Magnetofaba australis IT-1: one gene and its partner. Each later gene encodes a partner of the first gene's protein in a complex. Links are inferred from orthologs where the notes say so. Each region holds a gene or a part of one and is shown in the gene's direction. Other genes may lie near its edges.

Region 1 (5,129 bases):
CCGGTTTGACCGCCACCGGCGTGGTGAATCGGGTCAAGCGCATTCTAAATGCGCAGAAGGCCGGGCACGGCGGCACGTTGGACCCGTTTGCCGAAGGGCTGCTGCCGGTGGCGCTGGGGGAGGCGACCAAGACCCTGGGTCTGGTGCTGGAGGGGGATAAGGCGTATCGCTGCACGTTGGCGTTGGGCGCCGAGACCGACAGCGGCGACAACACCGGAGTGGTGATTGAGCACTCTGACAAGCGGCCCGATGAGGCGGCGTTAAAAGCGATTCTGCCGGAGTTTATTGGCGAAATAGAACAGGTTCCGCCCGCCCATTCGGCCATCCGCATCGATGGCGAACGCGCCTACAAAAAGGCGCATCGGGGCGAAACCGTGGAGATGCCCGCCCGCAGCGTGACCATTCATTCCATCGAACTGGTCGAATTTACGGGCAATGCGGCGGTCATCAACGTAGAATGCGGCAAAGGGACCTATATGCGCGCGCTGGCGCGGGATATGGGTCGCCGTTTAGGGTGCTTTGCGCATTTGACTGCGCTGCTGCGCACCCGCACTTTCGGCTTCAGCTTGGATGAAGCCGTGACGCTGGATCAACTGCAAGCCTTGGTGGATGACCAGGCCGCTGCGGGCGATGCGGCGTCGTTTGATTTTCTACTCCCCGTGGATCGGGTGCTGGACGACATCCCGGCGCTGCGATTGACGGGGGACGCTTGGCGTCGGATCAGCAATGGTCAGACAATCTGGTTGGACGATGTAAACGCGCCGGATGGCGCGGTTCGGCTGCTGGACCCGGAGGGACGCTTTGGGGCGGTGGGCGAACTCGGCGAGCGCGACCCGCAAGGGCGGCGCAAGCTGGTGAGCAAACGGCGTTTCAACCTGTTTGACTGAGCATTGAGGGACGATGCGGGCGTTTATCCATCACTCATATATGAAGGAGAATCCCGATGTCGATTTCTCAGGAACGGAAAGCGGAATTGATCAAGGAGTTTGGCGCCAAAGAGGGCGATACCGGCTCCCCCGAGGTGCAGGTGGCGATTCTGACCGAGCGCATCAATAACCTGACCGAACACTTTCGCGATCACAAAAAAGATCACCACTCCCGTCGTGGCCTGCTAAAAATGGTGGGTCAGCGTCGTCGTCTCCTGGCCTACGTGCAGAAACAGGAGAAGGGTCGCTATCTGGAGCTGATCAAGCGCTTGAACCTGCGCAAATAGTCTTCCCACATGCCGCCGGGGCCAAGGGGGCTTTGGCGGGCCAATTTTGCGGCGGCGCGCCGTTCCCGTACGTTTCTCGCAAACGCTGCGGTGAATGGCGCGCCCGCTCGCCAAAGGCAACTTTCAGCTTCGGATAAGGCATCCTAATGTTCAATATTACCCGTAAGAGCGTCGAATTCGGCCACGGGACCATCACCCTGGAGTCCGGTCGCGTGGCGCGTCAGGCCGACGGCGCGGTGGTGGTCACCTATGGCGAAACCATGGTGTTGGTCGCCGCCACCGCCGATAAAAACGTCAAACCAGGCCAGGATTTCTTCCCCCTGGGCGTGCACTATCAAGAGAAGACCTGGGCCGCTGGCCGCATCCCCGGCGGTTTCATCAAGCGCGAAACCCGCCCCTCGGAAATGGCGGTGCTGACCTCGCGTCTGATCGACCGTCCGCTGCGTCCGCTGTTCCCCAAAGGCTTCATGCACGACACCCAGGTGGTGGCCACGGTCATCTCTTATGACACCAACTACAGCGCTGACATCGCCGCCATGATCGGCGCCTCGGCGGCTCTGGCCATCTCCGGTCTGCCGTTTGAAGGCCCCATCGGCGGCGCCCGCGTGGGCTTCGTGGATGGTCAATACGTTCTCAACCCCACCCCCGAACAGATGGACGAATCGCGTCTGGACCTGGTGGTTGCGGGCACCAGCGACGCGGTGACCATGGTGGAGTCGGAAGTGGACTTCCTCACCGAAGAGGAGATGCTCGGCGCCGTGATGTTCGGCTTTGAAGCGTTCCAACCGGTGATCAAGTGCATCGAAGAGTTCGCCGCCGAGTGCGGTAAGCCCCGTTGGGATTTCCAACCGCCCAAACAGGACGAAGCGTTCATCGAAGCGGTCAAGGCCGCCTGCATGGACGACCTGCGCGCCGCCTACGCCATCACCGACAAAATGGCCCGCTATGAGGCTATCGGTAAAGTGAAGGCCGCCGCTGGCGAGAAGTTCAGCGCGTTTGAAAAAGATGGCGAGACCGTGGATCGCTCCAGCGAAGCCAAAGGTCTGTTCAAGAAGATGGAATCCGAAGTGGTGCGCGGCCAGATCCTGGCCGGCAAGCCCCGCATCGATGGCCGCGCCCTGGATCAGGTGCGCCCCATCACCACCGAAGTGGGCTGGTTGCCCCGCGTGCACGGCTCGGCGCTGTTCACCCGCGGCGAGACCCAGGCCATCAGCGCGGTGACCCTGGGCACCGGTCGTGACGAACAGATCGTCGAAACCCTCGACGGCGAGCATCGCGACAACTTCTACCTCAACTACACCTTCCCTCCGTACTGTGTGGGTGAGACCGGTCGTCTGGGCGCCCCCGGGCGTCGTGAGATCGGTCACGGCAAGTTGGCCACCCGCGCTCTGGGCGCCATCCTGCCCAGCGCCGAGGAGTTCCCCTACACCATTCGCGTGATCTCCGAGATCACCGAATCCAACGGCTCCTCCTCCATGGCCACCGTGTGCGGCTCGGTCCTCTCCATGCTGGACGCGGGCGTGCCGCTGAAGTCCTCGGTGGCGGGCATCGCCATGGGTCTGGTCAAAGAGGGCGAAAACTACGCCGTGCTGTCCGACATCCTGGGCGACGAAGATCACCTGGGCGATATGGACTTCAAGGTGGCCGGTAACGAAAACGGCATCACCGCGCTGCAGATGGACATCAAGATCACCGGCATCACCAAGGAGATCATGGCCAAGGCGCTGGATCAGGCCCGCGCCGGTCGTCTGCACATCCTCGGTGAAATGGCCAAGAGCATCACCGAGCATCGCGAGGAGATGTCTCCCTACGCGCCGCGCATCACCACCATCAAGATCAACCCCGACAAGATCCGCGACGTGATCGGTCAGGGCGGTAAGGTGATTCGCTCCATCACCGAAGAGACCGGCTGCCAAATCGACATCGAGGACGATGGCACCATTCGCATCGCCTCTTCCGATGGCGAAAGCTCGAATCAGGCGGTCACCATCATCAAGCGCATCACCGCTGATGTGGAGAAGGATCAGATCTATCACGGCAAAGTGGTGCGCATCACCGACTTTGGCGCGTTCGTCAACATTCTGCCCAACCGCGATGGCCTGGTGCACATTTCGCAGATGGCCAACCACCGCGTCACCAAGGTGACTGATATCGTCAAAGAGGGCGATATGGTGGACGTGAAGGTGCTGGATATCGACCGTCAGGGCCGTGTGAAGCTGACCATGAAAGATGTGAAAGGAGAGGGCGGCGCCGAATAATTGGCCGCGTTCTAGAGGGTTGTGACACAGCAGCGCCCATCCATTTGGATGGGCGCTGTTTTGTTTGGGAGAGGCGCCTAGTGTGTGCGTGATGGACTTGATGCTAGCGCTGACTATTGGCCGCCGACTGGTCGGCGGCGGGGTCTGGGGGCCGCTGCCCCCAGCGGGTGTGGGCGGCGCCCACGGTGTTGTCTTTGTCAGTAGTCTTTAGCCGTTTCCCCACTGAACAGAGGCGGGGCCAGCACGGAGTTAGGGGGTGGCTGGGAAGGACGAGCCAGCAAGGAGGCCGTCGGGGAAACGGCAGGTAAGCAGGCGCGAAGCGCCGTCGTCCGCAGGACGGCGAACTGCACTAAAACTCGAAGCTTGGGAAAGTCAAAAAGTGTTTGCGGGCGGGATTCAATTCAGTGACCGTCCTTAGAATTCCCACCACATGAAAATTGGTATAGAGTATCTTCTGAATTCCCATTCGCCAGAAGAACTGGAAGGCGCACTTCAAGCCTGCTGGATGGAGTCTTCGAAACTTTCAGGCTAGATGGTCGAAGCGTGCGAACGTTTGCTCAATAGAGCGGGCATGCCCTGTGGTCGTTGCAGTTGGTTGTTGTGCGTTAGTAAAATAATAAATATAATTTTAAGCGAGGTTTAAAGTGAGTAGATTTGTTGAACTTCTTAAGAGTAATCAGGCTTATAAAGAGCTTGATGATATCTACAAATACTTTATACAAATAAAAAAAGAGATAGTAGAGCAGAATGAGAAGGATGAAGTTGTCAGAATCATAAAGATTTTGCAACTTGCTAAAGGTATTTTGAAACCAAAGAATGCCGATATTCTAGATGAAACATCGCTACAGGGACTTGGTTCCAATTTTGGGCATGTTAAAAAAGCAATAAATAATTATAATGCCAGAAAAGATCTGGCTAATCTGAAATTAATAAACTCTGCGATTAGTACTCATTTCCTTCCTAGGCTAATAACTCTCACAAAATGCTTTCCCGCAGAAGAGAGAGAAAAGGATTTATTAGAAGAGTGGGCGCATGAGAATGCGGCTAAGCTTTTTGATGAGTATAGAGAAGTTGAAAATATATCTGAAGAGTTGAAATCAGATCTTGTCAATATAAAGTCTGAATTGGCATCTCTTAAGAATAATTATGATGAAATCAATGAGAAATATGAAACCATCCTTGGTGAGTGGCAAAATAGATTTACTCAAGACCAGAATGCTAAAAATGAACAGTTAGAACGTCAGCGTGAAAAAATTCTGGAGACCTATAAAAACAATTTTGATGTAACAACTCGAGAAGTGAGCGACAAAAAAGATCAAATATTATCAGATTTGAAATTAACTATTGAAAAAGAGTTTGAGGTTATTCATGCAGAGATAAGAGATAGATTGGATAAAGAGAAGCATGATTTGGAAGTAAATCTTAAGAAAAGTCAAGAAACATATGAAAGTATATTAAATCTGCATGATTTGGCGGCAGATGCAACGGTGTATGGGGGCTATAAAAAAGCCTACAAAGAGCAACAGAAAGCGGCAGATCTTTGGCGGTGGTTTGCTGTAGGATCAATTGTTGCAACCGTTATTTGGGTGATATGTGCGATTGTATTTAATGTCACAGTAAATAAATCTGGGGATGTGATTTGGTCAAAAGCCTTATTA
Region 2 (4,396 bases), on another replicon or contig:
GAAAATCACCAACTCATAGCGATTGCTGCTCATCATTTGCCTCCACGACGTCGGGCGCTGGGCGCGCCGCCGCGTCGTTCACTCCTCGGCTGTGCGCCCTTGCCCTGGACGCGTTGCGCCGGTTGCGTCTGGCGCGGCCGACTGCTTTTGGGCGCAGAGTCACGCAGCGCTGTGAGCACGCTTTGCAGGCCATCATCCAGCGGCGCGGTGAACTCCATCCAGCGCCCTTCATGCGGGTGCTTGAGGCGCAGACGCCATGCATGCAGGAACATGCGCTTGAGGCCCACCGACTTCATCTGTTGATTAAAGCTTTTATCGCCATATTTGCCATCACCGGCCACCGGGTGGCCCAGATCCTGGAAATGGACGCGAATCTGGTGGGTGCGCCCGGTCTCCAACGTCGCCTCCATCAATGCGCAGAAGCTGAAACGTTCGTGCATCGCGTAGCGGGTGGCGGCCTCCTGCCCCTCCCCATCAGAAGCGGCGACCATGCGTTCTCCACCGCGCACTTGACCTTTGGCCAGATTGCGCGCAATCCGACCTTGCGGTTTGGGCGCCCCCTGCACCAGGGTGAGGTATTGCTTCTCCACCTCGCCGTCGCGAAACGCCCGCGTCAACTCGCGCACCGCTTTCGGGGTCAGGCCAAACACCAGACACCCCGAGGTCTCCTTATCCAGGCGGTGACACAACTCCGGGCTGGCCACCACGCCCAACTCATCCAGATAGACGCGCATGGCGTCCACCACCCCCCATTCGTGCCCGCTGCCGCCATGCACCGGCACGCCCACCGGCTTGTCCAGCACCAGCATCCAGCCATCGCGGTAGATAATGCGCTCAGCCAACCGTTTGACCAGCGCCGCAGGCGGCGCCGCGCCCCGCTCGCGGGGTTTTTGATCGGCTTCGGTGAGCGGCGGAATCCGCACCTGATCGCCCAACGCCAGGCGGCGGTCCCCCTTGGCGCGGCCACCGTTAACGCGCACCTGTCCGGTGCGCATCAAGCGCTGAATTTCACCGCGCGGCATGCCGGGAATGTGATGGGTTAGGAACCGATCGAGGCGCTGACCATCAAACTCAGCGTCTACGGGTTCCTGCCGGGCGGGCGTTTTTCTGACAGGTTCGTTCACGGCTTCTTTGCTTTTGGGATTGGAGATCCGTACAATGTTCGAAATTTTCTGCTCGCCGATGTGGCTTGAGCAGGCCCGAGCATACTGGCATCGCAGCCTTTGCGCCATATGCGCGTTGCGCGTTCAGACACATTTTTCCCCGCTCATGTTGTCCCAGGTCCGAAGCCTGAGTGAAAACGCGCGGGTTTGTTGGAATTCATTAAGAGATTAGACCGAAGCCGACGCAGCGCCCTTGCGCCGCCGGATTCGCCCTTACGACGTCCACGTTATCGCCACCAGCTTGCAGTCGCCAGCGGTGCGGTGGCGTGGGCCAAACACACGGAGTTATCCCCCCACATGACCAAGCGCATGCTGGTGGACGCCACTCATGATGAAGAAGTGCGCGTCGCCATTGTTGAAGATCAACGCCTCCTCGATCTGGATATCGAGACCTCCACCAAAGAACAGATCAAAGGCAACGTCTACCTGGGCCGCGTGACCCGGGTGGAGCCCTCCCTACAAGCCGCCTTCGTCGATTTCAACGGCGGACGCCAAGGCTTCCTCTCCATCAATGACATTCATCCCAAGTACTATCCTGAGGATGAGGTCCAAAATGACGCCCCGCCGCCTGGGCGGAGCAGAGCCAAAGCCAAAGCCACGCCCGATGATCAGGCGGTGAGCAGCGCCCAAGAGGCGCCGTTGGAGGCGGTGACAGAAGCCTCGGAGTCCACTGAGGAGCAGCCGCAGGAGAGTGACGCCGATCAGGCTGAGCAAAGCGTTGATACTGAAGTCGAAGCCAGTACTGACGCCGAGCCCAACGCCGACGAAGATAGCGCAGAGGGTGCGGGTGGGTCCGACTCCGAGCAGGATGCCGACGAATCCGCGGATGAGTCGGAAGAGGACGACTCCGATGACGACGACTCCGATGAGGAAGACGACGAGTCCCCGGTTGACGATGATGATGATGCCGCGTTGGATGACGAAGATGGGGCTGAAGAGAGTGATAGCCCCTCCCGCGCCCGCCCCACGCGCACCCGTCGCCGTCGCAACATCCCCATTCAGAAGATTCTGACCAAAGGCCAAACCGTCCTGGTGCAGGTCATCAAGGAGGCGCGCGGCACCAAAGGCGCCTCCCTGACCACCAATATCTCCCTGGCCGGTCGCTACACCGTTCTGCTGCCCGAAACCGTAGGCGGCGGCGGCATCTCCCGTAAAATCATGGATGGCGCAGCGCGCAAAACGCTGAAAAAGATGCTTGCCACCATGGAGATCTCCCAGGAGATGAGCCTGATCATTCGCACCGCCGGTCTGGAGCGCACCAAGCGCGAAATCAGCCGCGACATGAGCTACCTGACGCGACTGTGGAAGACCATTCAGGATAAGTGTGAAAAGTCCAAAGCCCCCGCTCTGATCCACGAAGAGGGCGAACTGATCATCCGCACCATCCGCGATCTATACACCACCGATATGGAAGAGATCCTCATCGAAGGCAACGACGCCTATCGACGCGGCAAGGACTTCATGCGACTGCTAATGCCGCGCTACGTCAAGGTGGTGCAGCCCTACAAAGACAAACTGCCGCTGTTCTCCCGCTATCAGGTGGAGAATCAGATTGAGTCGATGCACGATCGCGTCATCTCGCTCAAATCCGGCGGCTATATCATCATTGAGCCCACCGAGGCGCTGGTCTCCATCGACGTCAACTCCGGTCGTTCCACCAAGGAGAAAAACGTCGAGAACACCGCGTTCAAAACCAACATGCAGGCGGTGGATGAGATCGCCCGGCAGTTGCGTCTGCGCGACTTGGGCGGATTGGTGGTGCTGGACTTCATCGATATGGAGGAGCGCAAGCACAATCTGGACGTGGAGAAGCGCCTGAAGGAGGCGTTCAAGAACGATCGCGCCAAAATTCAATTGGGAAAAATCTCCCAATTTGGCTTGATGGAGCTCTCCCGACAACGCATGAAACCGGCATTTGCCGAGAGCAACCGGGAGGTATGCCCCCGCTGTAGCGGTCTGGGCACCATCCGTTCGGTGGAGTCCACCGCTATCCGCCTATTCCGCTGCCTGGAAGAGGAGGCCTACTCCGGTCGCCATAAGCGCCTGGTCTACACCGCCCCACAAGCGGTGGCCAACTACCTGCTCAACAACAAGCGGGCGCAGTTAGCGGAGATGGAGAGCGCCAACGAACTGGAGATCATCATCCAGGGCGACGCCGCCATGGAGACGCCCAATTTCCGCCGCGAAAAGGGCGAAGGCGTCGCCGGCGAAGAGAACAACAGTCGCAACAGCGCGCGCAGCAATAAGCGCGATAATCGCAGAAAAGAGAACCCGCCAGCCAAAGAGAGCAGCGCAGAGGCCAGCCCCGTTGCCGAGGCCAAGCAACCCGCGGCTGACGAGTCGGCTACCGATGAGGATGGACAGAAGAGCGGGCGTAAAAAGCGTCGGCGTCGGCGTCGCAGAAAGAGCGGCGGCGAAGGCGATAGCGCGGAGGCCGCAACGCAGTCGACTGCCCAGTCCTCTACAGAATCCAGTGATTCCGCCGAAGGCGGAGACAACGCGCCCGCTGATGTCACAGCGCAAACCGAGTCGCAAGGCGACGATACCGTTGCGACGCCTGAGGCTGCCCCCACAGAAGAGGGCGATGAAGCCGCCAAGCCCAAACGCAAGCGGCGCCGTCGTCGCAGCTCTTCGCGCCGCGCCAGTGGGGCTGAGGAGAGTGCGCAAGGCGATCAGCAACCGCCGATGATGGACCCCGCTGAAGCGCCGCAGCCAGATATGCCCGGCATGGAGAATATGCGCGTCGTCGCGGACAATGTGGGCAATGTGGCGCCCAGTGAGCCGGTTGACGAACCCAACGGCAATGTTTTGCCCCCCGAACCTCGGGAGGAGGATGACGTCAACGGCAACGTACTGGTCGCCGAAGAGCCGCCTACTGAGAAGCCCAAACGCGCGCCGCGCAAGCGTCGCACCAGCACCCGCAGCAGCGGCGCAACCCGCTCACGCTCGCGTAAAAGCACCGCCAGCAGCGACGAAACCAAACCGTCCGCCCCCCCCTCGGCAAAACCGGATGGCTCTTCCGGCGACGAGTGAACTGGTCGGGTTTTATTGATCTTGCACGATGCAAAAAGGGCGCGACTGTTTCACAGTCGCGCCCTTTTTTACTGTGGTATTGTTTATCGCCAATCAAAACCAAAATCACACAGGAACCAATCTTCACACAATGCGGCAATATCGTCGCTATGGTGAGTCAAAACCAAAACTGCACAGAACGACCAATGTCTGCGTGACAC

Evidence for each region.
Region 2: the proteins of pnp (region 1) and MAIT1_RS07820 are in contact, whole or in part, in a cryo-EM structure (PDB 9QH0), measured with the Escherichia coli proteins. The link is inferred for Magnetofaba australis IT-1 from one-to-one orthologs.

The regions. Positions count from the first base shown.
Region 1 is NZ_LVJN01000021.1:461,121-466,249, reverse strand. Bases 929-3,915 are described here. They hold pnp (polyribonucleotide nucleotidyltransferase), read left to right. Parts: upstream 929-1,359; coding sequence 1,360-3,471; downstream 3,472-3,915. Other genes in these bases: rpsO (30S ribosomal protein S15), read left to right, coding at 944-1,213. In the rest of the region: tRNA pseudouridine(55) synthase TruB, read left to right, coding at 1-887; MAIT1_RS20660 (hypothetical protein), read left to right, coding at 4,116-5,129. UniProt on the Escherichia coli protein: Involved in mRNA degradation. Catalyzes the phosphorolysis of single-stranded polyribonucleotides processively in the 3'- to 5'-direction. Also involved, along with RNase II, in tRNA processing.
Region 2 is NZ_LVJN01000018.1:380,482-384,877, reverse strand. Bases 1,072-4,396 are described here. They hold MAIT1_RS07820 (ribonuclease E/G), read left to right. Parts: upstream 1,072-1,460; coding sequence 1,461-4,196; downstream 4,197-4,396. Other genes in these bases: MAIT1_RS07825 (RluA family pseudouridine synthase), read right to left, coding at 1,072-1,124. In the rest of the region: MAIT1_RS07830 (HAD family hydrolase), read right to left, coding at 1-33; more of MAIT1_RS07825, read right to left, coding at 33-1,071. UniProt on the Escherichia coli protein: Endoribonuclease that plays a central role in RNA processing and decay. Required for the maturation of 5S and 16S rRNAs and the majority of tRNAs. Also involved in the degradation of most mRNAs.